4 regions of the Sphingomonas sp. GW821-FHT02B09 genome follow, and region 4 is predicted to be linked to each of the others. Evidence: predicted binding sites of a transcription regulator. Region 4 holds the regulator's gene; each other region holds the start of a gene.

Region 1 (7,304 bases), 460 kb from region 4:
GGTGCGACGCTGCTGGCCAGCGCGCCGGCGACGATCCGCGGCCAGATCGAGGTGCGCGGGATCGGCATCGTCCGCATGGCCTCGGTCGACGACGTGCCGGTCGCGCTGATCGTCCGGCTCGACGGCGCGCCCGTCCGCATGCCAGAGCGGCAGCGGCGCCGGCTGGCGGGACTCGACGTGCGCGAGATCGGGCTCGACGCGTTTCACGCCGCGACGCCGCTCAAGATCGAATGGGCATTGCGTCAGCCCGAGGCGACACCGGAATGAGGTTCCTGCTATGACCAAGGACATATTGCTCGTCACCGGCCTGTCCGGCGCGGGCAAGTCGACGGTGCTCAAGACGCTCGAGGATCTCGGCTGGGAGGTGGTCGACAATCTGCCGCTGGTGCTGCTCGACCGGCTGCTCGACGCGCCGCTCGCCGCGGGGGCGGCGGACGACAGCCAGCCGCTGGCGATCGGCATCGGCGCGCGCACCCGCGATTTCGACCCGACGCGGATCGTCGAGCGCATCCGCTCGCTGCGCGACGATCATGGCCTCGATATCGGCATGCTGTTCCTCGACTGTTCGGGCGCCGAGCTGGAGCGGCGCTATTCGGAGACGCGGCGGCGCCACCCGCTCGCCCCCGACCGGCCGGCGGGCGACGGCATCGCCCGCGAGCGCGAATTGCTGCGCCCGCTGCGCGACTGGGCCAACCGGTTGATCGACACCACCGATCTCACCGCCAATGCGCTGGCGCAGCAGGTGCGCACGACCTTCGCCGGCCACGGGCGCGACGCGCCGGTGCTGTCGATCCAGTCGTTCGGCTTCGCGCGCGGGCTGCCGCGCAACGCCGACCTCGTCTTCGACATGCGGTTCCTGCGCAATCCGCATTGGGACCCGGTGCTGCGACCCGGCACCGGCCTCGATGCCGACGTCGCCGCTTATGTCGCGGCGGACCCCGCCTATCCGGCGGCGATGGAACAGATCGGCGGCCTGCTCGAATTGCTGCTGCCGCGCTATCGCGCCGAGGGCAAATCCTATGTCAGCGTCGCGATCGGCTGTACCGGAGGGAGACACAGATCGGTCCATGTCACCGAGCGTCTCGCTGACCGGTTGCGCAAAGCGGGTTTTTCGCCCACCATTACGCATCGCGACCTCGGGGCCGCACCGCAGGACTCGCTCGAGGGGCCGCCGGCCAGCAAATGAGTAACGTATCTGAGATGATTGGCCTCGTTCTGGTGACGCACGGGCGGCTTGCGGAAGAATTCGTGACCGCGATGATCCATGTCGTCGGCCCGCAGGATCGCATCGCGACGATCTCGATCGGTCCCGACGACGATATGGAGGAGCGGCGCGCCGATATCGCCACCGCGATCGGCGCGGTCGATTCGGGGCGCGGCGTGATCGTGCTGACCGACCTGTTCGGCGGCACGCCGTCCAATCTCGCCATCTCGCTGATGGAGCGCGGCCGGGTCGAGGTGATCGCGGGGATGAACCTGCCGATGCTGATCCGGCTCGGCTCGGCGCGCAAGTCGATGAAGGTCGTCGAGGCGGTCGCTGCGGCGCGCGAGGCGGGGCGCAAATATATCTCGGTCGCCTCCGAAGTGCTCGGCGAGGCGGCGGCGTGAGCGACGAGATCGCCCGCACCGTCCTCATCAACAACAAGCGCGGGCTCCACGCGCGGGCGAGCGCCAAGTTCGTCACGCTCGCCTCGACCCAGCCGGTCGAGGTCAGGGTGCGCAAGGACGACGGCGCGGTGACCGGCACGTCGATCATGGGGCTGATGATGCTCGGCGCCGCCAAGGGCGATTCGATCACGATCAGCGCGAGCGGCGACGGCGCCGAGGCGGCGGTCGGCGCGCTGTGCGAGCTGGTCGAGGCGAAGTTCGGCGAAGATTGACGGCGGTGGCGCCGCGGCAAAGCCGCGTCGTCGGACGCGGCCGATGCCGCGCCGGCCGGGCGCGTCGTTTTCGCCTTGCGCCAGCCTTCGGCTAGCGCGAAGGCCGACGCGCCATGCCCCGTGAAATCACCGCCTTTTCCAACCCGCTCGTCAAATATGCCCGCGAGCTGCGCGACAAGCGCCATCGCCGCGGCGCGCGCCAGTTCATGGCCGAGGGGCTGCGTATCCTTACCGAGGCGCGCGAGACCGGGCGGCTGCCGCGCATCCTGTTCTATGCCGCGGGGAATGCCGATCATCCGCTGGTCCATGCGCTGTCGATCGACGTCGAGATGGCGGGCGGCGAGTCGATCCAGACGACGCCCGACATCCTGTCCAAATTGTCGGGCAAGGACAATCCGCAGGCGGTGGTCGGCGTGTTCGACGAGTTCGACCGGACGCTCGCCGATCTCGATCGAACCACGGCCAAGATCTGGCTGGTCGCCGAGCGGCTGCGCGATCCCGGCAATCTCGGCACGATCCTGCGCACCGCCGATGCGGTCGGCGCCGGCGGGCTGATCCTCATCGGCGAATGCGTCGATCCCTTTTCGGTCGAGGCGGTACGCGCCAGTATGGGGGCGCTGTTCACCATTCCCGTCGTGCGAAGCGAGTGGGCGCCGTTCCTTGGCTGGCTGCGCGAGGGGCCGGGGCAACTCGTCGGGCTGAGCCTCGACACCGAGCATGATTATCGCGCGGCGCGCTACGCGGCACCGACCTTCCTGCTGACCGGCAACGAGGCGCAGGGGATGCCGGCCGACTATGCCGCGGCGTGCGACCTGCTGGTCAAGATCCCGATGCTGGGCAAGGCGGACAGCCTCAATGCCGCGGTGGCGACGGCGGTGATGGCCTATGAGGTGCTGGCGCAGCTCGGCTAGGGCTCATCCTCGCGTCTTGCCGGGCAGCGAACATGGACGAGTTGGACGCCTTAATCGAAACGATCGAGAGCCCTATCATTCCGATATCTGCGACGATCAAAAAGAGCCATTCGGGTACCACCACGGTCCCCTGTAGGACAGCAGCGCCGGGTTCGGCCGCCGCATCAACGCCTTGCCGATCGGCCTAGCCTCCGACCATGCCGCTGACCCGAATCGCGCCGCCGCGGTCGATAATGCGGCCGGACACCATGCCGCTGATCCGCGCCCGGGCGCCGGCCTCGACATAGACGTCTCCCGCGACCATGCCGCTGATCCGGACATCGCAGCCAGAGCGAACGATCACGTCGCCCGCCACCATGCCGGACAGCCTGCCCTCGTGATCCATGATGACGTCGCCATGATGCATGCCCTTCATCGCCCGCTCCTCTATTCCGCCGCATCCGGCAGGCGCAGCGCTTCCTCGCCGTAGCGCGCCAGGGCCTCGACGGGTTCCGCGACGCCGATCTCACGCGCACCGGGCTCGATATTGAGATCGCGGAACTTGCGCGCCGACACCAATGCGCGGCTTTCGAAGCTCGAGACGAAATTGTTGTAATTGTTGACCGCGGTGGTGAGGCCCCCGCCGACCTTGCGGAGATCCTCGCCGGCCTTTGCGAGCCGGTCGTAGAGTTCCTTGCCGAGCGCGCCGATGGCACGGGCTTCGGTCGCAAGTTTCTCCTGCCGCCAGACCGCCGCCACCGTGCGCGCGATCGCGATCAGGTTGGTCGGCGTGGCGAGCAGCACCCTTTTGTCGAACGCATAGTCCCACAGACCGGCATCATGCTCCAGCGCGGCGGACAGGAAATGCTCGCCGGGAACGAACATCACGACATATTCGGGCGTATCGTCGAACTGCGACCAATAGGCCTTTGCCGACAGGCCGTTGATATGCGCGCGCATCGAGGCGGCATGCGCGGTGAGTCCGATATGGCGCTCGCTCTCGTCGACCGCGCCGAAAGCGTCCTGATAGGCGTTGAGCGAGACCTTGGCGTCGATGATCAGCGACTTGCCGCCGGGGACGCGGACGATCGCATCGGGGCGCAGGCGGCCCCCTTCCCCGTCGGCGACGCTGACCTCCATCGCGAAATCGGTATGTTCGGCGAGGCCGCAGGTTTCGAGCACGTTGCGGAGCTGCTGCTCGCCCCAGCGACCGCGCGCCTTGGGGGCGTTGCGCAGCGCGTTGACCAATTTGGCCGCCTCACCCGAGACGCGTTCCTGACCGAGCCGCATCTGTTCGATCTGGCCCTTGAGATCGCCGAAGGCGTCGCGCCGCTCGGCCTCGACCTTGGCGACGCCCTCCTCGTAACGGGCAAGGCGGTCGTTGACCGGCTGGAGCAAGGATTTGAGGTTGGTGCCGGCGAGTTCCTCCGACTGGCGGAAGCGCGCTTCGGCGCGGTCGAGGAACGCCTTCTGCGCGTCGGTCAGCGCCTTGTTGGCGAGGTCGTTGAACTGCGCCGCCATCTGCTCCTTGGCGTCGCGCATGTCGAGCAGGCGCGCTTCGAACGCCTCGACCTGCGCGCCGGTGCTGGCGAGCGCGGTGCGGGCGGCGTCGCGATCGGCGCGGATCGTCGCGAGTTCGTCGCGCAGCGCGTCGAGGGTAGCCGCGCGGTCCTCCGACTGGGCGCGCAGCGCGGCGAGGTCGCGCATCGCCTCGTTGCGCTCGCGCTCGACGGCGTCGCGGGCGCGGGCGACCAATTCGGCGTCGGCGGCCTTGCTCTGCGCCACGGCGAGATCGGCCGCGAGGCTGCCGGCCTTGCGGTTGGCGAGCAGCGCGCCGACGAGCAGGCCAGCGGCCAGCGCGAGGATGGCGATGATGACGATCGTCAGGTCCACGTTCATTCCCTTTGGCGGCCGGCAAACCGCGCCGGCAGTCTTGTCGTGGCGAGGAACATAGATCGAACGTCGGGGGGAGGACAGTCCCTAAATACGGCAGACGGGATGCGAGAGGCTACCAAGGCGCGGCCCCTTCCTTCAGGGAGGGGGACTTGGCAAATGCCTTAGCGGCGCATCTTCGCCAGCTTCTTCATGACCATGTCGCGCTTCAGGCGGCTGATATGGTCGATGAAGAGCACGCCGTTGAGATGATCGACCTCATGCTGCATGCAGGTCGAGAGCAGGCCGGTGAGCTCTTCCTCGTGGCGCTCGCCCTGTTCGTCGAGCCAGCGGACGCGGCAGCTCGCCGGGCGGGCGACGTCGGCATATTGTTCGGGGATCGACAGGCAGCCTTCGTTGTAGCTGCTCGTCTCTTCGCTGACCGAGAGGATTTCGGGGTTGATATAGGCGTGGGGCGCCTTGATCGGCTTGTCTTCCTCGTCCTTCTCGTCCTGCAGGTCGATGACGAGGATGCGGCTGTCGATACCGACCTGAATTGCGGCGAGGCCGATGCCGTTGGCGTCATACATCGTGTCGATCATGTCCCGGACGAAGGCGCGCGTCTCGTCGGTGACCTGCTCGACGGGCTTGGAGATCAGGCGCAGGCGCGGATCGGGGACTTCGACGATGGGGAGGACTGCCATGCCCGGTCAGCTAGGTGGCGAGGGGTTTGGCGTCAAGTTCGAGCGTAATCGTCCCCCGGCACGGGGAGGAATTCAGACCGGACGCCGCGCGCGCAGCGCCTGCGCGAGCGTGCCTTCGTCGAGATAATCCAGTTCGCCGCCGACCGGCAGGCCGTGCGCGAGCTGGGTCACGCGTACCGGGAAGCGTTCGATGCGGTCGGCGAGGTAATGCGCGGTGGTCTGGCCCTCCAGCGTCGCGTTCATCGCGAGGACGACCTCGTCGATGCCGCCCGCCTCGATGCGCGTGACCAGCGCGTCGATCGCGAGATCCTCCGGGCGGATGCCTTCGAGCGCCGACAGCCGGCCGCCGAGGACGTGGAAGCGACCGGGGAACAGCCGCGAGCGCTCGAGCGCCCACAGGTCCGCCACTTCCTCCACCACGCAGAGCGAGCGCTGGTCGCGGCGCGAGTCGGCGCAGATCGCGCAGGGGTTGGCGGTGTCGACGTTGCCGCAGGTGGCACAGGTCTCGAGCCGTTCGTCGACCGCCTCGAGCGCGGCACGCAGCGGACCGAGCGCCGCCTCGCGCTTCTTGAGCAGATGCAGCACCGCGCGGCGCGCCGAACGCGGGCCAAGGCCGGGGAGGCGCGCGAGCGCCTGGGTCAGGGCTTCGATTTCGGGAGAGGCCATGACGGAACAGATAGGGGGTTGCGCCGCCGCCCGCCAGCGCGTTGAAGGCAGGCCATGCGGATCATCTTCATGGGAACCCCCGACTTCGCCGTACCGACGCTGGAGGCGCTGGTCGCGGCCGGGCATGACGTCGTCGCGGCCTATAGCCAGCCGCCACGCCCCGGCGGGCGGCGCGGGCGCGAGACGGTCGCCTCGCCGGTGCACCAGCGCGCCGAGGCGCTCGGGATTGCGGTGCGGCATCCGGTCAGCCTGAAGGGCGCGGAGGAGCAGGCGGCGTTCGCGGCGCTGGACGCGGATGTCGCGGTGGTGGCGGCGTACGGGCTGATCCTGCCGAAGCCGGTGCTGGCGGCGCCGCGGTTGGGGTGTCTCAACGTGCATGGCTCGCTGCTGCCGCGCTGGCGCGGGGCGGCGCCGGTGCAGCGCGCGATCCTCGCCGGCGATGCCGAGACCGGGGTCGGCATCATGCAGATGGAGGCGGGGCTCGATACCGGGCCGGTGCGGCTGGAAGGGCGCGTGGCGGTCGATCGCAAGACCGCGGGCGAGCTGACCGCCGAGCTGGCGGCATTGGGCGCGCGGCTGATGGTCGCGGTGCTCGGCGATCTGGACGCGCATCCGCCGGTGGCGCAGCCCGAGGCGGGCGTCACTTATGCCAGCAAGATCGACAAGGCGGAGGCGCGGATCGACTTCACGCGCAGCGCGGTCGAGGTCGAGCGGCTGGTGCGCGCGATGCACCCGGCGCCGGGGGCGTGGTTCGAGATCGCGGGCGAGCGGGTCAAGGTGCTCGCCGCGGACGTGCTGCCGTTCAGCTTCCCTGGCGGCGAGGGGACGACGGTGGACGATGCGCTGACGATCGCCTGCGGCGACGGCGCGATCCGGCCGACGCTGGTGCAGCGCGCCGGGCGCGGCGTGACCAGCACCGCCGAGTTGCTGCGCGGCTTTCCGGTGCGATCGGGTATGCAGCTTTGACGCGGTTCGCGCTGACGGTGGAATATGACGGCCGGCCGTTCATGGGCTGGCAGCGGCAGAAGCACGGACCGAGCGTGCAGCAAGCACTTGAGGAGGCGGTGTTCGCGGTGACCGGCGAGCGGACCGCAGTGCATGCGGCGGGGCGGACCGATGCCGGGGTGCACGGGCTGGGGATGCGCGCGCATGTCGACATCGCCAAGGATTTCGCGCCGTTCCGGTTGATGGAGGCGCTCAATGCGCGGGTGCGGCCGGCGCCGGTGGCGGTGCTCGATTGCGTCGTGGTGGCGGACGACTGGCATGCGCGGTTTTCGTGTCTGGGGCGGGCG
Region 2 (7,304 bases), 280 kb from region 4:
CCTCCGCATCCGAACGCAGCACACGAACCGCATCGGCGACACGGTCCACCGTCGCGACGATCTGATAGCTCGCATCGGTCAGCAGATGCTCAACGTCGAAGGCGATCAGCGGTTCGTCCTCGACGACCAGCAGGCGCACGATCTGGCGCTTCTTCCTCCCGAACAGCATCGATGCGCTCCGCGTGGCGTCAGGGTATTCGTTACGCCTCCGCGACATAACGCACGCACGCAGCTTCGGACGCAAATATTTTCGCAGCTTGGACGAATGCGCGTTATGGGCGGACCATGGCCCAAACCCCCGAACCCCGCACCGGCGACCGGATCGCGAAACTGCTCGCCCGCGCCGGCGTCGCGAGCCGCCGCGAAATCGAACGGATGATCGCCGACGGACGCGTCGCGCTCGACGGCAAGCCGCTCGACACGCCCGCGACGGTGCTGCGCTCGCTCGCCGGCGTCACCGTCGACGGCGAGCCGGTCGCGCCGCCCGAACCGACGCGTCTGTTCCTCTACCACAAGCCGACCGGCCTGCTCGTCACCGAGCATGACCCGGCGGGGCGGCCGACGATCTACGACCGATTGCCCGACGACCTGCCGCGGCTGGTGCCGGTCGGCCGGCTCGACCTCAATACCGAAGGCCTGCTGCTGCTGACCACCGACGGCGGCTTCAAGCGCCAGCTCGAACTGCCGGCGACCGGGGTCGAGCGCAGCTATCGCGCGCGCGCTTACGGCAATGTCACGCAGCAACAGCTCGAGGAACTGGCCGAGGGCATCGAGATCGACGGCATCCGCTACGGTCCGATCGACGCCAATATCGAGCGGCGCACCGGTGCCAACGTCTGGATCGAGATCACGATCACCGAAGGCAAGAACCGCGAGGTGCGGCGCGTGCTCGAACATCTCGAATTGCAGGTCAGCCGGCTGATCCGCACCCGCTACGGCCCGTTCATCCTCGGCGACCTGCCGGTGGGCGGCGTCGGCGAGGTCAAGCAGCATGAGGTCGTCGCCTTCCGCCGCACGCTGAAGGGCGGGGCGCCCGACGAACCGATGATCGAGGCACCGCGCGACGGCTTCCGCACCGCACCGACCGCCAACCGGCCGGCGCGTGCCCGGCCGCGCCCCGTCGACGTGCCGGCACCACGCGATGTGCAGGAACGCCCGGCCCAGGCGCGCTCTCCGGTCGCCGGCGAGGGTCGCCGCGCGCCACGCCGCAGCGATGCGGCACCGGCCGGCGTCGCCACGCGTCCAGCGCGTCCCGGCGCGACGCCGGCGTCGTCGGCAGGCGGCCGTCAGGACACCCGTCGCGTCGCACCCCGCGCCGAACGCTCCGGTTCGGAGGAAGGCCGTCGCTTCGCTCCGCGCGCCGATCGCGGCGGCGAGCGTGACGCTTCCCGTCAGGAAGGCCGCCGCTTCGCGCCACGGGCGGATCGCGGCGACGAGCGTGAGGCGGGCCGCGGTCGGTTCGGCGATGCCCGCCGCGCGGTCCGTGCCGGCGACGCCAAACTCGCTGGCGCGCGTCCGCCCCGATCGAGCACCCGCCCGCCCCGCGACGACGACCGGCCGAAAGTCCCGACCGGTGGCTCGGCGATCAAGCCGTGGGAGCAGGGCGACGATCGCAACGGCGGTCGCACCCGATCGAATGACGGCCAGCGCTCGTCCACTGCCGGCAGTCGTCCTGCGCGCGCGGGCGCCCGCCCGCCGCGTGGCGATGCGCCCCGGAGCGGAGGTCCCGCCGGCGGCCGCGGTTCGCCGCGTCCCAAGACCCCCGGCGGCACGCCACGTGGCGCGCCGAAGGGCGGCCGTCGATGAGGGTGATCGCCGGCCAATGGCGTGGCCGCCCGCTCGTCGCGCCCAAGGGCGACGCCACCCGCCCCACCGCCGACCGGACGCGCGAGGCGCTGTTCTCGATGCTGACCAGCCGGCTCGGCAGTTTCGAGGGGCTTGCCGTCGCCGACCTTTTCGCCGGCTCGGGCGCGCTCGGCATCGAAGCGCTGTCGCGCGGTGCCGCCTCGTGCCTGTTCGTCGAACAGGACGGCGCGGCGCTCGACGCACTCAAGGGCAATCTCGCCAAGCTCGGCACCCGCGCCGACGTGCGGGCCGGCTCGGTGATGGGGCTCGGTCCCGCACCGGCGGCGCTCGACCTCATCATGATGGACCCGCCTTACGGCACCGGCGCCGGCCTCGTCGCGCTCGACAAGCTGGCGCGGCTCGGCTGGGTTTCGCCGGCGACCTGGGTCAGCATCGAGACCGCCAAGGCGGAAGAGATCGCCCCGCCCGGCTTCACCGTCGATGCGACCCGCGCTCATGGCAAGGCACGGCTGACGCTGCTGCGGCAGGCGTAGCGCCGTTACGCCGCGGGCCGTCCCCGCAACAGCGCCAGCCCACCCAGGCTGAGCAGCCCCGCGCCGACCAGATACAGGCCGATCCACCCCAGGCCGCGATGCGCCAGCGCCTCTGCGGCGATCGGTGCGACCGCGCCGCCGAGGATGCCGCCGAGGTTGAAGGTCATCGACACGCCGGTATAGCGCACCCCCGCCGGAAACAGGCTCGGCAGCCACCCGCCGAGCGGCCCGTAGGCGAAGCCCATCACGAACAAAGCGAAGGCGAGCCACAGGAAGACGACGAAGAGCGAGCCTGCGCCGAGCATCGGCCCCATCGCGAGGCCCGCGGCCATGCAGCCGAGAAACCCGATCACCAGCATCCGTCGCGCACCGGTGCGATCGGCGGTGACGCTGGCGACGATCACCCCGGCGGCGAGGAACAGGATTGCCACCAGTTCGACCGCCAGCATCGCTTCGCGTCCGTATCCCAGCGTCTTGGTCCCGTAGCCGAGCGTAAAGGCGGTCGCGAGATAGAAGAGCGCGAAACAGGCGATCACCCCGCCCGTCCCCGCCAGCACCGCGCGGCCATGGTCCAGCATCAGCGTCGCGATCGGCACCTTGGGCAGCGCCTCCGCCTGCTCCGCCTCGACGAACGCGGGCGTCTCGGTGAGCTTCAGCCGCACCCATAGCCCGAGCACGACCAGCACCGCGCTGACCAGAAACGGCAGCCGCCAGCCCCACGCCCGGAACTGCGCCTCGTCGAGCGCCAGCCCGAGGATGAGGAACAGTCCGTTCGCCATCAGGAAGCCGACCGGCGCACCCAGCGGCGGGAACATCCCCCAGGTGTTGCGGCGGTGCGGCGGTGCGTTCTCGACCGCGAGCAGCGCCGCCCCGCCCCATTCGCCGCCGAGCCCGAACCCCTGCCCAAGCCGCAGCAGGCACAGCAGCAGCGGCGCGACCCAGCCGACCTGATCGTAGGTCGGCAGGAAGGCGATCGCGACGGTCGACCCGCCCATCAGCATCAGGCTGGCGACGAGCGTCGACTTGCGCCCGACGCGGTCGCCGAAATGACCGAACACGATCGCGCCCACCGGCCGCGCGATGAACGCGAGGCCGAAGCTGGCGAAGCTCAGCATCTGCTGCGCGGTCTTGCTCTCGGCGGGGAAGAACAATTCGCCGAACACCAGAGCGGCGGCGGTGGCGTAGATGTAGAAATCGTAGAATTCGACCGCGGTGCCGACCAGGCTGGCGGTCAGGATGCGTCGGGCGGAGGCGGGCGCGGGCGGCGTGGCGGACGGCGAACTCATGCCGTCACTCTAATCGCGAAAAAATCGTCGCGGGCAACAGTTGTGAAATCCGTTCGCAACAATCCACGCCTAGAGAGAGAACGTCGCTGCTCCTCTCCCCCTGTGGGTAGCGACGTGTCGGTCGCCTCCCCTGTCGGCCGACCCTCCCTGAACTACGGGGCGGTCGCTTTGCGGCTGCCCCGATTTTTCATGGACTTGACCGCTTGTCGCAACGCGCCGGCAAGCGCGGCGCCGCCGAGCGAAATCCTTATTCCGAACGATCGGCGTCGTGCAGACCGGCGAGTCGCACGTCGCCCGCCCGTGCCGCGAGCTGGCGCGTGCCGTCGTCGCGAATCTCCCTGACGCAGCGCAGCGCGTCGAGTCGCATCTCCAGCGTCGCACCATTGGGGATGCATGCCGCGCGCGCCGCGCGGACGATGCGGCCTTGCAGCGACCGCCGGCCCGATTCACTGTGCAGGTCGAGCCCCTTGGCCGACACCTTGACCTGCACCGGCTCGCGCTCCGCGGCGATGGCGGCGCCCGGAACCGCGGCGAACAGGCACGACAAGGCGACCGCCGCGATGGCGGCGTGATGCGACGTCTTCATGATGACACTCCTGCAAATCGGACTCGCCGCAGCGGGCCGGCTCGATCCCCGCGCGCCTCCCGGGCGCCGGCTGGACGAAGCCGACCATTCCGCCGGCGGGGTCGCCCTAGCAGTCGGTCGTTACGCATGCGTTACATACCGGTGTCGCCTTGATGACGACCGGTGGCCGATCGGACTTGCCCGCTCGCGCGCCGTTCCCTACCTGTTCGCCGGTGACCGATCTTAGCGCCCCCGCCAACGCCTTGCAGGACCCGCCCTATCTCAAGGGGCTCAACCCGCCGCAGCGCGACGCGGTCCTAACCACCGAAGGCCCGGTGCTGATGCTCGCCGGCGCCGGCACCGGCAAGACCGCCGCGCTCACCGCCCGGCTCGCGCATCTGCTGTGGACGCGCAAGGCGTGGCCGTCGGAGATCCTCAGCGTCACCTTCACCAACAAGGCGGCGCGCGAGATGCGCGAGCGCGTCGGCCGGCTCGTCGGCGACGCGGTCGAGGGCATGCCGTGGCTCGGCACGTTCCACGCGATCGGCGCCAAGATGCTGCGCCGCCACGCCGAGCTGGTCGGGTTGCAGAGCAATTTCAGCATTCTCGACACCGACGACCAGCTCCGTCTGCTGAAACAGCTCATCCTGGCCGCCGATCTCGACGAGAAGCGCTTCCCCGCGCGCAGTCTCGCGGGGCTGATCGACGACTGGAAGAACAAGGGGCTGGTGCCCGCCGACATCGATGCCGGCGAAAGCGAGCGCTATGCCAACGGCCGCGGCGGCGAACTCTACGCGCAATATCAGGAGCGGCTGCGCGCGCTCAACGCCTGTGATTTTGGCGATTTGCTGCTCCACATGCTGACTGTGCTCAAGACCTATCCCGAGGTGCTGAAAATGTACCAGGAGCGGTTCAAGTACATCATGGTCGACGAATATCAGGACACCAACGTCGTTCAGTATCTCTGGCTGCGGCTGCTGGCGCAGGCGCGCAAGAACATCGCCTGCGTCGGCGACGACGACCAGTCGATCTATTCGTGGCGCGGCGCGCAGGTCGAGAACATCCTCAAGTTCGAGAAGGATTTTCCGGGCGCGAAGGTGATCCGGCTCGAACAGAATTACCGCTCGACCCCGCATATCCTCGGCGCCGCCTCGGGCGTCATCGCCAACAACGGCGGCCGGCTCGGCAAGACCTTGTGGACCGAGCTCGACGCGGGCGAGAAGGTGCGCGTGCTCGGCGTCTGGGACGGCCCCGAGGAGGCGCGCCGCGTCGGCGAGGAGATCGAGGCGGCGCAGCGCAGCGGCAAGAGCCTCGACGAGGTGGCCATCCTCGTCCGCGCGCAGCACCAGACGCGCGAGTTCGAGGACCGTTTCATCGCGATCGGCATGCCCTATCGCATCATCGGCGGCTTCCGCTTCTACGAACGCGCCGAGATTCGCGACGCGCTCGCCTATCTGCGCATCGTCAACCAGCCGTCCGACGACCTCGCCTTCGAACGGATCGTCAACGTCCCCAAGCGCGGGCTCGGCGACAAGGCGCTCGCCAAGATCCACCAACTCGCGCGGATCGAGGGCATACCGCTGACCATCGCCGCGGCGCGCATCCTCGACACCGACGAACTCACTCCGCAGGCGCGCCGCGCGCTCGGCAACCTCGTCGGCGACATCGCCCGCTGGCGCGACATGGCGCGCGACCTGCCGCATGCCGAGCTCGCCCGCCAGTTGCTCGACGAGAGCGGCTATACCGCGATGTGGCAGGCCGAAAAATCGGTCGACGCCGCCGGCCGTCTCGAGAACCTCTCCGAACTCGTCCGCGCGATGGAGGAATATGAATCGCTCGGCGCCTTCCTCGAACACGTCAGCCTCGTCATGGACAAGGAGGGCGGCGTCCAGGACCCGCAGGTGACGATCATGACGATCCACGCCGCCAAGGGCCTCGAATATGACACCGTCTTCCTCGTCGGCTGGGAGGAGGGGCTGTTCCCGTCGCAGCGCTCGCTCGACGAGGGCGGCACCAAGAGCCTCGAGGAGGAACGCCGCCTCGCCTATGTGGCGATCACCCGCGCGCGGCGGCGCGCGACGATCCTCCACGCCGCCAACCGCCGCATCTATGGCCAGTGGACGTCGAGCATTCCCAGCCGCTTCGTCGGCGAACTGCCGCCCGAACATACCGACGCCGAGACGACGATGTCGGGCGGCGAGAGCCTGTGGCGCGCGAACTGGAGCGAACGCGCCGACCCCTTCGCCGACGTCGGTCGCGGCACCGGGCGCGGTCCCGGCTGGCAGCGCGCGGCGGGCAGCGGCTCGGGCTTTTCGACCGCCCCGACGCGAGTCGTCGAAAGCCGGTCGAGCGCGGTCAGCATCGGCAACAAGGGACGCAGCGACCTGTCGGTCGGCCTGCGCGTCTTCCACCAGAAGTTCGGCTATGGCGCGATCGCCGAGATCGAAGGCAACAAGCTCGAGATCGACTTCGAGGCGGCGGGGCGCAAGCGCGTGATGGACAGTTTCGTCACGATCGGGTGAGGGTCGTTCAGGAACCGCCAAGGTCGGATCGGATTATGCTCGTTGCGGACCCGACTCCACGGGTCCCTTAGAGGATCATCCCGATGTTCAGGTCCCTTCTGCTGTCCGCCGCGGTCTGCGCGAGCCTCGCCGCGACCGCCCCGGCGATCGCCCAGTCCGCCGCCGACGATGCCCGCTTCGCCGCCGCGCAACAGCGGTTCGATGCCGAGATGGCGCGCTACCGTTCCGAATTCGACCGCTATCGCGCGCTGCGCGGCACGCCGGGCCCGGGCGGCTATCGCCAGGCGCCGGTGCCGGGCGGCTATGACGACCAGCGTTACGACGATCGCGACGACGACCGGTACGAAAACGGCTACGATCCCGCCCGCTATTATCGTCCGGGCGCGCAGGAGCGCGTGCTGAGCCCCAACGACCGCGTCTATGCGGGCAATGACGGCCGCTATTATTGCAAGCGCAGCGACGGCACGACCGGCCTCATCGCCGGCGGTGCGGCGGGCGGCATCCTCGGCAACGTCATCGACGGCGGCCACAGCCGGATCGTCGGCACGTTGCTTGGCGGAGCGGTCGGCGCGCTCGCCGGCAAGGCGATCGA
Region 3 (7,304 bases), on a different contig from region 4:
CGAAGACCCCGTGCATCCACCAGGACAGGTCGCCGGTATCATCCTCGAACCCGTCACCGCGGCGGAATACCCAGTACCGGCCGCCTGCATCGTCCTCGACCCGGTAATAGTCGCGAACGGCCCATATCTCCGCGTCTCGCCGCCACCATTCGCCGTGAACGCGCTCGGGGCCATCGCCGGCGACGACCTTATAGACCGTTCCCCGCCACTCGAAGCGTCGCGGTGGCTGGTCGGGCATCAGCGCGATAACCCGGTGCAGCGGCTCTGGACGCGCGAAAAGACGCACCGGACGTTGCCAAGCGGGCCAATCACCCGGCAGGACATTTGGGTCGGAGTGGGCGACGGCCCGCTCCGGCACATGGCTAGCCACCGGGGCGATGCGGAAGACCGATTGCATCCCGATCCGGCCCGCGATCACGTCGACCAGGCGTGCGGGATCGCGCACAAGCGTCTCGCCCGCCAAGACGGCCCCTAGATCTACTGCATCAAGCGGCTCGGTATGCGGTGCTACCATCGTAAATTGCTCGAGGCCCCAGCCCGGGTCGATGCGCTCGATACGCAGCTTCAGCAGCCGCAGCAGGTGCGAAACCTCCCTTGTCGGCCGCGATGTGCCGATCGCGACAATCTGTTCGGTACCGTCGACGCGCATTCCCGTCAGGCGCAGCGATCGAGCGCCAAGTCCCCTCGCCTGCAGCACCTCGGCAAGGTCCCCCAAGAGATCCGACATGACCTTCTCGATCGCGTCGGCCGTGCTGATCGGTTCGAGCAGCCGGCGCTCGACCGCCGGCACCTCGGGGTCGTCTCGAGGCGTAATAGGCTCGGCGATACCGCCTAGCGCCTGATCGAGACGCGTTATCGCCGGCAAACCAAGTCTACGTGCCAGCGGACCGCGCGCGACCGGCAGCAGGTCCGCGACACGCTCGAACCCGAATTTGCGCGCGGCCGACAGCGCGGTCGCCGACAGGCGCAGCGCCGCGATCGGCAACGGGCCTATTGCCTCGACCGTGCCGTGTGGATCAACGCGCGTCAGCTCGCCTTTCCCGAACCGCGCTAGGGCATGTGCGGCGCCTGGCGTGTCAGCGACAGCCACGCGAGCGGTGAAGCCTGCCCGCCTGCAGAAGGCCAGGAGACGGCGACAGAAGCGCTCCTCTCCGCCGTGGAGATGATCGCAGCCGGCGAGGTCTATCCAAAGGCCATCCATCGGCGTCACCGCGGCGACCGGCGACCAGCGCCGGACCGCTAGTAGTGCAAGGCGATCGAGCAGCGCCGCGTCTGCTTCGGGTTCGGCCGGACGGAAATCGAGATCCGACACAAGCGCGCGAGCATGGGTCGCGGCCATGCCGGCATGGATCCCCAACGCCTGCGCGCCCGTGCAGGCGGCGATCACCTCCTCGCGACGACCGATCTTACCGATCAGTGCAAGCGGGGCGTGATCGACGGGTGTCGCTGCGGTCGGCGCGCTTCGCATAGTGAGCGCAGCCGCCTTGTAGGGGTGGCTCGCCGCCTCCGACCGTCGGCCGAGCTCGCGCATGGGTGGCTGTGCATGGACAGGCAGCGACGCAATTTGTGCCTCCACCTCTTCACGCGATTGCGCACTGGTCCGCGCCCAACGGGCACCAGGACGCCAACCGCCGCCCCGCGGCACCGAGCAGGCGCCGGGATCGTCGTCAACCGGTAACTGGAGGGGCGGGCGCTCAGGCGGCCGCGAAGCGGGCCGTTCCAACCGTCTCAGCCGTTCGATGGCCAAGTTCGGTAGGAACAGCGAGACAACCCGTCTCATCGCTGGCCTCCAATATCAGGGAAAAGCCCTCACCTCCGCGCTGTCGCGCGAGTTCGATCGACCACCGCGCTCTCCCTACACCCGCGACATCCAACCGCGCCGAAGGCGCGGAGCCGATCCGCCAGCGCGTCCACGCGGCAGATGGCTCGGCGAATGGATCCTCGTCGCGTTTGCGTCGACGGCGCATCAGCAAGATGGGCATATCGGCTTCAGCCGCGACCAGCTGCAGGCGGCGCGTGGCAACCATAGATACCTTACTCGCGTCCGCGACGATCGCCGACGGCGTGCCGTCGCGCGCAGCGTCCTCGATCACGGCGAGCAGCGTGGCATCGTCGGGTGTGCGCGCGTAGATGACGCTTGCAGCCGTGAGACCCGCCTGAGCCAGCCCCGGTGCGTAGATATCGGGCCGGCAGCTTGCCCAAAGCACTAGCCCGCCGGCGTTCGCAGCCTCACGGGCCGCAATTCCGGCCAGGAACAGCGTCGTCGCCGCGTCGTCGACCAATGCCCCGGATTGGGCGGTCGCTTCGTGCAACGCCCCGGCACGTAGCCCCCCTGCCCCGAGCCGATTATCTATCTCATCAATGCCGAACGGCAGCACACGATAGTCCGTGACCGGCGTGGCGATCGTCCGGAGATGCGCTATGCTTGGCGCGAAGGAATCGAGGGCGGCGGACATCGTGTTCTAAGACTCTACTCGTTCCCTTTATGTTCCGTTAATGCGATCAGTTGGTCAAGCGCCGATCGTCTCAGCTCGTCGTGTTGAAACGGAACGCAGGCGATACGAAGAGGCAACAGACGGTGAAATTCCGCTTCCCAAGACTCGTCGCGTGACTCATAGAAATACGATGCCGATCCGCGCCGAAAACCGCTGGCTCTATCCGATCGACTGGCAGCAGCTGTCAGGCGCCATCCGGTTCGAGCGTGCTGGCCGGCGCTGCGAGCAATGCCGTCGGCCGCACCTTCGGCGCGTCGCGCATCTTGGCGATGGACGCTGGTGGGATGCGGAGTCGTCGTGCTGGCGATCGGACCATGGCAAGCGTGTCTCGATGAAGGCCGGCTTCACGCTTGCGAGCGTGCGGATGACGTATGTCGTCTTGGCGTGCGCGCACCTCGATCATGATCCGGGCAACAGCACGCCGACGAACCTCCGCGCGCTCTGCCAACGCTGCCACATGATCCACGATGCGGCCGAGCATCGCTGGCAGCGCTGGTGGAATGCGTTCCGGGTGCGCGCGCTGCGCGACCTGTACGAGGATCCACGCATCACCCGCGAGCGACACGCTGCGCGCTAGAGGTCGATGTTCCGGCTCTTCATGGCGTCAGCCGCGAGGTCGGCGATCGGCCCTACCCCGCCGACTGCCTCATAGATCACAGTGACGTCGTGGTCCTCGAGCTTGTCGAGCATCAGCGCAACCGCCCGGGTGTTGGCGTCATCCAGCACGGTCTTTGTGTCTTCGCTCGTCATGGGTAAGGATCCCGCTCGTTTTTCTAGGGAGCATGAATAGCATGAACATCAGCGAGCTGGCCAAGGGCGTCGCCACGTCGACGGGATCGAACGAAGCCGACGCCAAGAAGGCGATCACGGCGGTTTTCGATCAGATTGCGGATGCGGCGGCAAAGGGCGACGAAGTTTCCATTCCTGGGTTCGGCAAGTTCGCCGTCAAGGATCGGCCGGAGCGCCAGGGCCGTAACCCGGCGACCGGTGAAGCCATGACGATTGCGGCGTCGAAGAAGGTGTCGTTCACCGCCGCCAAGGGCCTGAAGGACAAGCTCTGACGATCACGCGCCGGCGACCGATCGCCGGCGCCCACAGGAGGCGCGGATGTGCAATCGGTATAGGCTGACGGCGAAGCAGGCCGAGGTGGCGGCGACGTTCGGCATCCGCCCTCCCTACGAGGTCGATGAGACGTTCCCAACTGGCGATATCTTTCCGACCGGGAAGAAGACGCCGTTCTACGGCGCCGTCGTCGTGCAGGACGGCGACGATCGGCGGATTGAGCGCATGGAATGGGGTGTGCCGACGCATGTTCCTAGCAAGCGCGATCCAGCTGTGAAGCTGACCAAGTACGTGACCAACGTGCGCAATCTCACCTCCAGCTTTTGGCGATCGATGCTGACCACGCCGGCGAGGCGGTGCCTTGTGCCGGTTACGTCATTCTCCGAGTACGGGTTAGCTCCTAGTGAGGATGGCAAAAAGCCGCTGCACTGGTTCGATGTCCCAAGCCGTCCAATCTTTGCATTCGCCGGGATCTGGCGGCCAACCGAACGGGGCAATGCCTTCGGGTTTTTAACCACAGAGCCAAATGCGGTCGTCTCACCGATTCATCCGAAAGCCATGCCGGTGATCTTGCATGACCACGACTATCTTCGGTGGCTTTCCGCTCCCTGGGACGATGTCGTTGAGCTCGTAGGACCTTATCCATCGCAGCTCATGAGCGTCCACGACTAGCTAACTGGCGCTGACCGAAAAGGTCTGCCATGCTCTCGTCTCATGATGCCCGAGCCGGCTACCCCGCATCGAAATTCGTTGGGCTACACAGTAAACAACGACGCCCGCAGATATGAGGCAGGCGCGAAGATCGTTTGGGGACAAAGTCCAGATGGCTCGTTCGTCTCGATCTCTGATGCCGCTAGTGGTGTCCAGCCCGACCTTCGTTGTGATTGCGGCTCCTCGCTAGTTGCTAAGAAGGGCGCGTTACTCGCGCATCACTTTGCTCATGCGGCAGGAGCAGTCGCATCGTGTCAGAAAGCTAAGGTCGGCGCACTCGCACGCTTTGTCATTGATGTTCTAGGACCATCATCATTGCTACTATTGCCCAGGCGCAACGTCGAGCAACCTCCAATCACCGTCGACATAGAGGAGGTAGTCCCCCTTGATGGTCCGGTGATGGTGGTCTGTAAAAAGGGCTCGCGAAAACTTAAGCTATACATTTCGGCATCAACATCACAAAAGGCTTTTATTGAGAGGATGTCGCATATGGACGGGCCTTCGGCTATCCTTATTGATATCACCAAGTTGCGAGGCAGGGATGATATGGCGCTGCGCAACGGTATCCTTAACTTCGCGCCGCGTAAGTGGCTCCACGACGCACGCCCTGCAAAGCCGGCACGGACCGCTGATCACCCGGTTGCTACTGATCCTTCCGGCGAATTGGAACGTCGTATCGTTCCCCATCGCCAGCAAACAGGCTTCAAGGATGTTCCCTTACCGTCGCCGCCCTCGAAACTACACGGCGACGAATTGGCAAAGCGCTTAAATGAGCTGTACCCCGTCGAGGACGAAATAGCGCGTCTTGCAATCAAACGTGATGCTCGGCCCCGACGAGAACGATAAATAGTGTCAAGTATGTCTCGGTGGTCTAATCGGCAGTGCCACCCTAAACGATCTTACCATTGACGATCTTTCGAGCAGTTCCTCCGGCAGCGATTGCGCCCTTACGCACTGTCCATCCTACCGGTATCCGAAGCTCGTCTGATTTTGAGGCCTCTGGGAGGGTGTACGTTATTTTTAACAGTCGAGGCGGAACAATCAGCTGCCGCGAGAATGCGGTGTTTAAGCGCTCCGCGTCGATTGGATTGTACATTATCTCGCCGCTGCCAAAGTCCCATCCGCTGCCATCGATGCCGAGTACATTAGCCCCCTCGACATATACGGCTTCAACGTAAAACTTCTCGTTGTTTTTGGATACCGAGACGTCAACCGCAAGTTCGTGTTCTTTGCCTGGGAGCACATATAAATCCGCCCCCGCGAGCGTTAGTACCTTCGCTATGAAGTCGAAGCTGCTTTTCAACGCCTCGTGCTTTTGAAGGTCAAATAGCCTATCTAGCTCATCGTCCTTTGGGGTACGCCTGACCTGGCCGGTGGAGTCAAAGAAGACCTCAAACAGCATGCCGTCCAACAAGGCTTTCCGCTTTTCGGGATGGTAGCCAACAGTTTTGGACATGAAGGAGCTAATAAATCCAGATGCGGTGTTTGAGCTGCCACACGACGCTTGGTATATGTTTCGCCCAAGAACAAAGAGGCTATCCTCCGTCGATTTGTTGGCCATTGTAGATGACAAGCCAGATAGCGCCGGATTCTGAGTGGACCAGCTATAGCTTTTCAGAGCATTGATTATCGCATCGATTGGCAAGGTAGGATCAACCGGATAAAGTTGGTCAGCTACAGACTTAGCGTCGTATTCCTCTATGGCATTTCCGAGGCTAAGGTTAAAATAGAACTCGCCTGACAATGACGTATGCTCCCACGAGGTTTGCTTTCCAGCGCTCGCAGCCGCGACCGAGTTGCGGACGCGCTTGAACATCATTTCTATTGTACAATCCGGGGTATCAATATGCTGCAGGATTGAAGCAGTATAGACCCCGTTTCGGCCAGTACCATCTAGGGCGTACTCACCCGGAGACGTAGCAAATCCTATAATCGTTCCCTTAGGCGCATATACAGAGGCAAGCCCCCTGACCCCTTGCGCTCGATGCCACCGTCGTTCCCATGGATTGTTCCTGCACGCATCTAGTACGACGATCCTTGTCGATGACTTAGAAGCGGCCATTACGTCAACAACCTTATCGAGAGATAAAGAGCTATGCCGCGCATCAAGTTCTGTATCCATATCGGTGTCAATTGCTAGCAGATAGTTTGTGCCTTCGATCTGCATGCCGTGACCCGCGAAGAAAAACAGACCTACGTCATGCGTTTCTAGTGCAGCCTGAAAGCTTTTAAGGGCGCTCGCCATCTCCTTGTTTGTGGCATTAGTGGTAAGGATTACCTTGAACCCATAGCCGCCGAGTTTATGCGCGAAATCCTCAGCATCGTTCGTCGGGTTTCGCAAGTCGTTCCCGTCAGGATACGCCGCGTTTCCAATCACGAGGGCTGCCATCGTTCTACTCAAGATTCACCTCATAGGCTGCAGAAGCTGAAGTCCCTCGGTCATTGTTCGACGCTCTGATCGGTTGGCTTCATCAATAGGGTCTGCCGCCCCTCTGCTGATGTCGCAAGCTACCCCTCTCGTGTTCTCGCGGCCTGTGGTGCCTTTTGGGTATACCCTCTGCGTTGCTACTCTGGCCGGTCCGATTTGCACCAAAAAGGAACATCAAAAATTTAGCTCGGATTGGCCCCTTGGTCCGCCTGGAGTCCTAACAAAGGAAGACCAGACGGCACCCTACCAAACGGCACCGCAGAAGCTCCATTGAGGGTTGAAGCTCTGTCTTATGTGCGCTCGCACGGCGGTGTCGGCGCGTTGCAGCTCACTGCTGGCGACTGTCCCACAAACGAAGGCGCAGCGAGAAAGCCGGGCAGGATCGTTCTCTCAATGCGCCCAGGGGAGCTAATTTCTCGAAATCTGTTCCTGATAGAGTTTTCTCAAAACAGCCCGTCGTACATCGGAAAGCGGGAATATTTTTGCACCGCAGATGGCCAGTTTCGAGACGCCGAGACGATTTACTTAACGGCAGGACTTGGACGGTTCCTGCCGTGGCCGTCAAACGCTGGTATGCCGGTCAGCTTCAGAGTGTCCGGCAACGCCCG
Region 4 (7,304 bases):
GCGGGCGCGACTGATGCCGCCGCCCGACGCCGCGGTGCCCGGCGCCTATGATTTCGCACGGGTGGCGTGGTTCGCGGGTATCGGCGCGACCGGGCGTGGTTTCGCGCCGGTGACGGTGATCCGGCCCGCCCCGGCGGGGGGTGGCCTGCGGACGCGGCTGACCGATCATATCACCGCCCGGCTGGACGGCAGCCGCGGCGGGATCGCGGCCGCGCTTGCCACCGGTGACGAGGGTGCGATCACCCCGGACGATTCGGAAGCGATGCGCCGTGCCGGCCTCGCGCATCTCTTGTCGGTCAGCGGGTTGCACATCACCGCAGCCGTCGGTGCGACGATGCTGCTGGTCATGCGGCTGCTCGCCTTGTGGCCGTGGCTGGCGATCCGCGTCCGGTTGCCGCTGGTCGCGGCGGCGGCAGGAGCGCTGGCGGCGATCGGCTATACCTGGCTCACCGGCAGTCAGGTGCCGACGATCCGGTCCTGCGTCGCATCGCTGCTGGTGCTGGGGGCACTGGTGCTCGGGCGCGAGGCGGTGACGTTGCGGCTGGTCGCCGCGGGCGCGATGACGGTGCTGCTCGTCTGGCCGGAGGCGGTGACCGGCGCGAGCTTCCAACTGTCCTTCGCGGCGATCGCGGCGATCGTCGCGCTGCACGAGCATCCGCGTGTCGAATCATGGTTCGCGCCGCGCGAGGAGGGGCGAATGGCTCGCGTGCTGCGATCGCTGGTGTCGCTGCTGCTCACCGGGCTGGTCGTCGAGGCGGCGCTGATGCCGATCGCAGTCTATCACTTCCACAAAGCGGGGCTCTACGGCGCGGCGGCGAACATCGTCGCCATCCCGCTCACCACCTTCGTGGTGATGCCGCTGGAGGCCCTCGCCCTGCTGCTCGACGCCTTGGGCTGCGGCGGGCCGGTCTGGTGGGCGACCGATGTCGCCTTACGCCTGTTGCTGGTCCTCGCGCATGCGGTCGCCGCTGCGCCGGGATCGTCGCTTGCGCTGCCGTCGATGCCGGCGGCGGCGTTTGCGCTCTTGGTGGCGGGGGGATTGTGGCTGGCTTTGTGGCGGACGCGGTGGCGGCGGCTCGGCGTGGTACCGCTCGTCATCGGTGCGGGCTGGACGTGGCTGACGCCCGCGCCCGACCTGCTGGTGACGGGCGACGGGCGGCATATGGCGGTGCGTGTCGGCGGCGGGCTGGCGCTGCTGCGTGATCGGGCCGGGGACTATACGCGGGACATGCTCGCCGAAAACGGCGGCGCCGACGCGGGGATGCTATTGGGGGAGCAGGCGGCGGCGCGCTGCACGCGCGATGCCTGTGCGGTCGATGTGGATGCGGGCGGGCGGCGCTGGCGGGTGCTGGCGACGCGGAGCCTGTATCCGGTGAACCGCGACGATCTCGCGACGGCCTGTGCGCGTGCGGATGTGGTGGTGAGCGAACGCCATCTGCCGCGGGCGTGCCGGCCGCGCTGGCTCCGGCTGGACGCGCCGATGCTGCGGCGGACCGGCGGGGTCGCGGTGACCTTCGCGGGTGGCGAGGTGCGGACGGTGCGGCGCGACGCGGATGCGCATCCGTGGTTCGCTGCCGTGCGGGTCATGCCGGCGGTGACGGGCGAGCACCATAGAAAGCGTCGATGGGGTGCCCCGTGAAAGTCCGCCAGTGCTCCTGCGGACGCAGGAGTCCAGAGCCAAGCAGAACAACGGCGTATGGCGTTCCGGACTCCTGGGCTCCTGCTTTCGCAGGAGCACTGGGATGACGTTCGCAGAGGTCTCGAACACGTCCGGGGTGACCGAGAGAGGGTGGAAAGCGTTGGGCGTACATGGAGGCCCATATGCGATCCCGCCGGCGGCTCAATCGTAGCGGCGCAGGATGCCCGACAATTTGCCTTGCACGCGGACGTGCGAGGGCACGTAGCGTTGCGGTTCATAGGCGCGATTGGCCGGATCGAGCCGGACCATCGCGCCCTCGCGACGGAAATATTTGAGCGTCGCCTCGCTGTCGTCGATCAGCGCGACGACGATCTCGCCGTCGCGGGCGACTTCGGTCCGGCGGATCAGCGCATAGTCGCCGTCGAGAATGCCCGCCTCGACCATCGAATCGCCCGATACTTCCAGCGCATAATGTTCGCCCGAACCGAGCAAAGCGGCCGGCACCGCGAGCATCGAGCTTCCCTCGAACGCCTCGATCGGCACGCCGGCGGCGATGCGGCCGTGCAGCGGGATTTCGATGACGTCGTTGGCCGGCGTCGCCGCGGGGCGGACGTTGCCGGTCTTGGCAGGGGGCACGGCCGGGGCGGCCGGCGCGGGCTTGCGTTCCGACCGTTCCGGCATGCGCAGCACTTCGAGCGCACGGGCACGGTTGGGCAGACGGCGGATGAAATGCCGTTCCTCGAGCGCGCTGATCAGGCGATGCACGCCCGATTTGGATTTCAGGTCGAGCGCTTCCTTCATCTCCTCGAACGAGGGCGAGATGCCGGTTTCTTCCAGCCGGTCGTTGATGAAGCAAACGAGCTCGTGTTGCTTGCGCGTGAGCATGAGCGGACCTTCCCCGTCGGAACAGACGCGGAACTTCTAGGGAACAGGATAGCGCGCGTCAAGCGATGACGAGGATTTCTGCCGAGTCGCCCGCACTGGCGGCAGGCGCGTCCACCGGCCGCACGATCAGGCAGTGCGAGCGGGCGAGCGTGAGGAGCATCGAACTGTCCTGGATGGTCGAGGCAAAGGCGCGACCGTCGCGCAGCTCGGCGCGCAGATAGTCGGTGCGCGGGCCGTTCGCGGGCAGGTCCTCGCCGAGGATGGTCATCGTCGTGCGCGGTAGCGGGTCGGCGGCGCCGGCGAGGCGCGCGACCAGCGGTTTGACGAACAGCAACGCGGTGACGAATGCGGACACCGGATTACCGGGCAGGCCGAGCAGGATCGTGTCGCCGAGCCGGCCCGCCATCATCGGCTTGCCGGGGCGCAGCGCGATCCGCCAAAAATCGATGCTGCCGCCGGCGGCCTCGAGCGCCGGACGGACGAGATCGTGGTCGCCGACCGAAGCGCCGCCGGTGGTGACGAGCAAATCGGCTTCGACACCGGCGAAGGCGTCCCGCAACGCGCCGAGATCGTCGGGGAGAATGCCGAGGTCGATCAACTCGATCGGCAGGTCGGCGAGCAGCGCCGCCAGCATCGCGCGGTTCGATTCGGGGAGCGCGTCGGGCGAGGCGCCGCGGCCGGGCTCGACCAGTTCGTCGCCGGTCGCGCAGATCGCGACCCGCACGCGGCGGTGGACGGCGATCGTCGCCACGCCGCCGGTCGCCGCGACCGCGATCCGCGCGGCGGTCAGCCGCTCGCCCTGCGCGATCAGCCGGCCACCGGTGGTGAAATCGAGGCCGCGGCGGCGGGTGTTGCGGCCGTGCGTCGGCGGACCTTCGCCGGTCAGCCGGATTGCCGTGCCGTCGGCGGCGACTTCCTCCTGGATCATCACCGTGTCGGCGCCCGCGGGCATCGCCGCGCCGGTGAAGATCCGAACCGTTTCGCCTGGGCCGACCGCGCCGGCGAAGGGGCGGCCGGCGGCGCTTTCGCCGATCAGCGTCCAGGGACCGGGGAGGTCGGCGAAGCGGATGGCATAGCCGTCCATCGCCGACAGATCGGTCGCCGGCTGCGTCCGGTGGGCGGCGACGTCGGCGGCGGCCCAGCGTCCGTGCGCCTGAGCGAGCGGCACCTCTTCGACGGCGATTGGGGCCGCCGAGGCGAACAGGCGGGCTTGCGCCTCGGCGATCGGCAGCAAGGCCATCGCGTCAGGCGCGCCAGTCGCCGGACTTGCCGCCGGCCTTTTCGAGCAGGCGGATGCCGGTGATCGTCATGCCGCGGTCCATCGCCTTGGCCATGTCGTAGATGGTCAGCAGCGCGACCGACACGGCGGTGAGCGCCTCCATCTCGACACCGGTCTTGCCGTCGGTCGCGGCGAGCGCGGTGGCGGTGATGCCCGCCTCGTCGAGCACGAGGTCGAGCGTGACACGCGTGAGGGGGAGGGGGTGGCAGAGCGGGATCAGCTCGGCGGTCTTCTTCGCCGCCATGATGCCGGCAACGCGGGCGACGGCGAGCACGTCGCCCTTCTTCGCCGCACCGTCGCGGATCGCGGCGAGCGCATCCGCGGCGACCGCGATATGGCCGGTGGCGACGGCGCGGCGGCTGGTCGCCGCCTTGTCGCCGACGTCGACCATATGCGCGGCGCCATCGGCGTCGAGATGGGTGAGGCCGCTCATCCGATCATCGCGCGGGTCGCGGCCTCGACGTCGTCGGCGCGCATCAGCGCCTCGCCGATCAGGAAGCAGTGCACGCCGTGTGCGGCCATCGCGTCGAGATCGGCGCGCGTCTCGAGCCCGCTCTCCGCGACGAAGGTGCAGCCGGCGGGGGCCTTGTCGACCAGTTCGTAGGTGCGGGCGAAATCGACGGTGAAGTCGCGCAGGTCGCGGTTGTTGACCCCGATCAGTCGCGATTTGAGTTTCAGTGCGCGGTCGAGTTCGTGCGCGTCGTGCACCTCGACCAGTACGTCCATGCCGCAGTCGCGCGCCGATGCCTCGATCTCCGCCATCTGGTTGTCGTCGAGCGCGGCGACGATGATGAGGATCGCGTCGGCGCCGATCGAGCGGCTTTCGGTCGCCTGCCACGGATCGACCATGAAATCCTTGCGGATCACCGGCAGGTCGCAGGCGGCGCGCGCGGCGATGAGATAGTCGTCGGAGCCCTGAAACCATTGCTCGTCGGTGAGCACCGACAGGCAGGCGGCGCCGCCCGCCTGATAGGCGCGGGCATGGGCGGGGGGATCGAAATCGGCGCGGATCAGGCCCTTGGACGGGCTCGCCTTCTTGATCTCGGCGATCAGTGCATGGCCCGGCCTGGCGTCGAGCGCGGCGCGGAAGCCACGCGGTTTGGTCACCGCGGCGATGCGTGCGTCGAGATCGGCGAGGCTGGTCGTCGCCTTGCGTGCGGCGACCTCGGCGCGTTTGGTTTCGATGATGCGGGAGAGAATGGTCATCGGTAGGCGATCCAGCGGTCGAGCAGCGCGCCCGCGCGGCCGTCGTCGAGCGCGGCCGCGGCGGCGTGCGCGCCGGCGGTGAGATGGGGACTGTGGCCGGCGACGACCAGCGCGGCGGCGGCGTTGAGCAGCACCGCGTCGCGATAGGCGCCCGCCTCGCCGGCAAGCAGGCGACGCAGCGCGGCGGCATTATAGGCAGGGTCGCCGCCGCGGATCGCGGCGAGCGGATGGCGCGGCAGGCCGGCATCCTCTGGCACGATCGTGCGCGGCAGCGTCGCACTGCCGACGTTGACCGCGATGCTCGGGCCGGCGGTGGAGAGTTCGTCGAGCCCCTCCTCGCCCGAGATCACCGCGGCGCGGGCGGTGCCGAGCTGGTCGAGCGCCTCGGCATAGAGGCCGGCGTAATCGGGGCGGGCGATGCCGATCAGCTGATGCGTGACATGCGCCGGATTGGCGAGCGGCCCCATCAGGTTGAAGATGGTGCGCTTGCCGATGCGGCGGCGGATCGGGGTGATCCGCGCCATCGCGGGATGATGATTGGCCGCGAAGAGGAAGGCGATGCCGAGATCGGCGAGGCTGCCCTCGGCGGTGGCGCCGGCGACCTCCATGTCGAGGCCGATCGCCTCGAGCGTGTCGGCGGCGCCCGCCTTGGACGAGGCGGCGCGGTTGCCGTGCTTGGCGACGGGCACGCCGCAGGCGGCGACGACCAGCGCCACCGCGGTCGAGACGTTGAGCGTGTGATGGCCGTCGCCGCCGGTGCCGCAGACGTCGATCGCGCCGGCGGGGGCGGCGATCGGGATGAGGCGGGCGCGAAGGGCGCGCGCGGCCTCGGCGATCTCGATGCTCGTCTCGCCGCGGTCGGACAATGCGATGAGGAAGGCCGCGATCGCCTCTTCCGACACGCGCGCATCGAGGATGTCGGCGAAGGCCTGCGCCGCGCTCTCGCGCGACAGCGGCGTCGCCGGATCGGGCAGCAGCGTCAGGATCGTCACGCCGGCGCCTTGACCGCGATGCCGGCGATACGCAGGAAATTGGCGAGCATCGCATGGCCGTGTTCGGTGGCGATGCTTTCGGGATGGAACTGGACGCCGTGGATCGGCAGCGTCGCGTGGCGGAAGCCCATAACGTTGCCGTCGTCGGCGCGCGCATTCACCACCAGCGGTGCGGGGACGTCGTTGACGATCAGGCTGTGATAGCGCGTCGCGGTGAACGGCGAGGGCAGGCCCTCGAACAGGCCGGTACCGTCGTGGGCGACGGGCGAGGTCTTGCCGTGCATCAGCCCGCCGCGCTCGACACGACCGCCGAAATGCTGGCCGATCGCCTGATGGCCGAGGCAGACGCCAAGCAACGGCCGGCCGGCATCGGCAGCGGCGGCGACGAGATCGAGGCTCACCCCCGCCTCGGTCGGCGTACACGGGCCGGGCGAGATCAGGAACGCCTCCGCGCCCGACGACAGCGCCTGTCCCGCCGAAATGGCATCGTTGCGCACCACCTCCACCTCGCTGCCAAGCTCCATGAGATAATGGACGAGGTTCCAGGTGAAGCTGTCGTAATTGTCGACGACCAAGATCATCGCGCCGCCATAAACGATGCCCGCGCCGGTGCAACGCCTGTTGCGTCCCGGCAATCCTGTAGCAATCTGCGGGCGCTTATAACCGCTCCGTGTCGCGCGCCGGGAGAAACTGCGTCGCCTGCACGTTGAAGTCGCAAAGGAGACGCATGCCATGTTCCGCCCGTTGATGATTGCCGCTTTGATCGCGTTGCCCGCGGTTGCCGGTGCGCAGAGCGCGCCGGTGGCGGATACGGCAGGGTCGGGCACGCCGCCGCAGCGCGTGCGTGCGGTCACGCTCGGCGTCGGCCAGAAATGCCCGCAAAGCAGCGATACCGAGATCGTCATCTGCTCGACGCTCGAACAGCCCTATCGCATCCCCAAGCAGTTCCGCGACAGCGGTCCGATCCCGGCCAAGAACCAGGCATGGGGCAATCGCGCCGCGACGATGGACCAGGTCGGCCGGGCTGCCGGCGGCCTTCCCGACACCTGTTCGCCGGTCGGCACCGGCGGTCAGAGCGGCTGTGCGCTGGCGACCAACCGCCAATGGGCGGCGGAACGCCGCGCCAAGCAGGATGCCGATGCTTCGGTGCCCTGATCGCTAATCCTCTGCCGCCGCGCCTCGACGCGGCGGCGGTTACTGGCCGAAGCCGCCTTCGGCGGCGCGGCTGACCGCATCGCGCGCGGCGGCGAGGATGGCGCCGGCCTTGGCCTCGCATTCGCGCTGTTCCGACGCGGGATCGCTG

The links. Region 4 encodes LexA, which represses DNA repair genes until DNA is damaged. Its sites were predicted from a motif close to GTTCCNCNCTTGTTCT; they were not measured.
Region 1: the regulator LexA is predicted to act here: its motif matches at 4,716-4,731, upstream of AC07U4_RS02345 (DNA recombination protein RmuC).
Region 2: the regulator LexA is predicted to act here: its motif matches at 4,405-4,420, upstream of AC07U4_RS03175 (ATP-dependent helicase).
Region 3: the regulator LexA is predicted to act here: its motif matches at 2,477-2,492, upstream of AC07U4_RS18715 (ImuA family protein).

Annotation. Positions count from the first base shown of each region.
Region 1 covers NZ_JBWKVV010000001.1:524,519-531,822, reverse strand. The annotation lists gene AC07U4_RS02375 (HPr kinase/phosphorylase) at 1-267, shown strand, start outside; gene rapZ (RNase adapter RapZ) at 278-1,186, shown strand; gene AC07U4_RS02365 (PTS sugar transporter subunit IIA) at 1,201-1,608, shown strand; gene AC07U4_RS02360 (HPr family phosphocarrier protein) at 1,605-1,880, shown strand; gene AC07U4_RS02355 (TrmH family RNA methyltransferase) at 1,994-2,791, shown strand; gene AC07U4_RS02350 (hypothetical protein) at 2,976-3,206, opposite strand; gene AC07U4_RS02345 (DNA recombination protein RmuC) at 3,218-4,669, opposite strand; gene def (peptide deformylase) at 4,828-5,346, opposite strand; gene recR (recombination mediator RecR) at 5,419-6,012, opposite strand; gene fmt (methionyl-tRNA formyltransferase) at 6,067-6,978, shown strand; gene truA (tRNA pseudouridine(38-40) synthase TruA) at 6,975-7,304, shown strand, end outside.
Region 2 covers NZ_JBWKVV010000001.1:703,256-710,559, forward strand. The annotation lists gene AC07U4_RS03150 (response regulator) at 1-169, opposite strand, end outside; gene AC07U4_RS03155 (pseudouridine synthase) at 286-1,806, shown strand; gene rsmD (16S rRNA (guanine(966)-N(2))-methyltransferase RsmD) at 1,803-2,339, shown strand; gene AC07U4_RS03165 (MFS transporter) at 2,345-3,625, opposite strand; gene AC07U4_RS03170 (UrcA family protein) at 3,873-4,211, opposite strand; gene AC07U4_RS03175 (ATP-dependent helicase) at 4,424-6,712, shown strand; gene AC07U4_RS03180 (glycine zipper 2TM domain-containing protein) at 6,796-7,304, shown strand, end outside.
Region 3 covers NZ_JBWKVV010000005.1:124,076-131,379, reverse strand. The annotation lists gene AC07U4_RS18720 (Y-family DNA polymerase) at 1-1,531, opposite strand, end outside; gene AC07U4_RS18715 (ImuA family protein) at 1,695-2,456, opposite strand; gene AC07U4_RS18710 (hypothetical protein) at 2,626-3,072, shown strand; gene AC07U4_RS18705 (hypothetical protein) at 3,069-3,245, opposite strand; gene AC07U4_RS18700 (HU family DNA-binding protein) at 3,287-3,556, shown strand; gene AC07U4_RS18695 (SOS response-associated peptidase) at 3,603-4,229, shown strand; gene AC07U4_RS18690 (hypothetical protein) at 4,272-5,114, shown strand; gene AC07U4_RS18685 (caspase family protein) at 5,158-6,657, opposite strand.
Region 4 covers NZ_JBWKVV010000001.1:980,186-987,489, reverse strand. The annotation lists gene AC07U4_RS04540 (ComEC/Rec2 family competence protein) at 1-1,639, shown strand, start outside; gene lexA (transcriptional repressor LexA) at 1,841-2,524, opposite strand; gene AC07U4_RS04530 (molybdopterin molybdotransferase MoeA) at 2,583-3,764, opposite strand; gene moaC (cyclic pyranopterin monophosphate synthase MoaC) at 3,769-4,236, opposite strand; gene trpC (indole-3-glycerol phosphate synthase TrpC) at 4,233-5,009, opposite strand; gene trpD (anthranilate phosphoribosyltransferase) at 5,006-6,001, opposite strand; gene AC07U4_RS04510 (anthranilate synthase component II) at 5,998-6,582, opposite strand; gene AC07U4_RS04505 (hypothetical protein) at 6,734-7,156, shown strand; gene trpE (anthranilate synthase component I) at 7,196-7,304, opposite strand, start outside.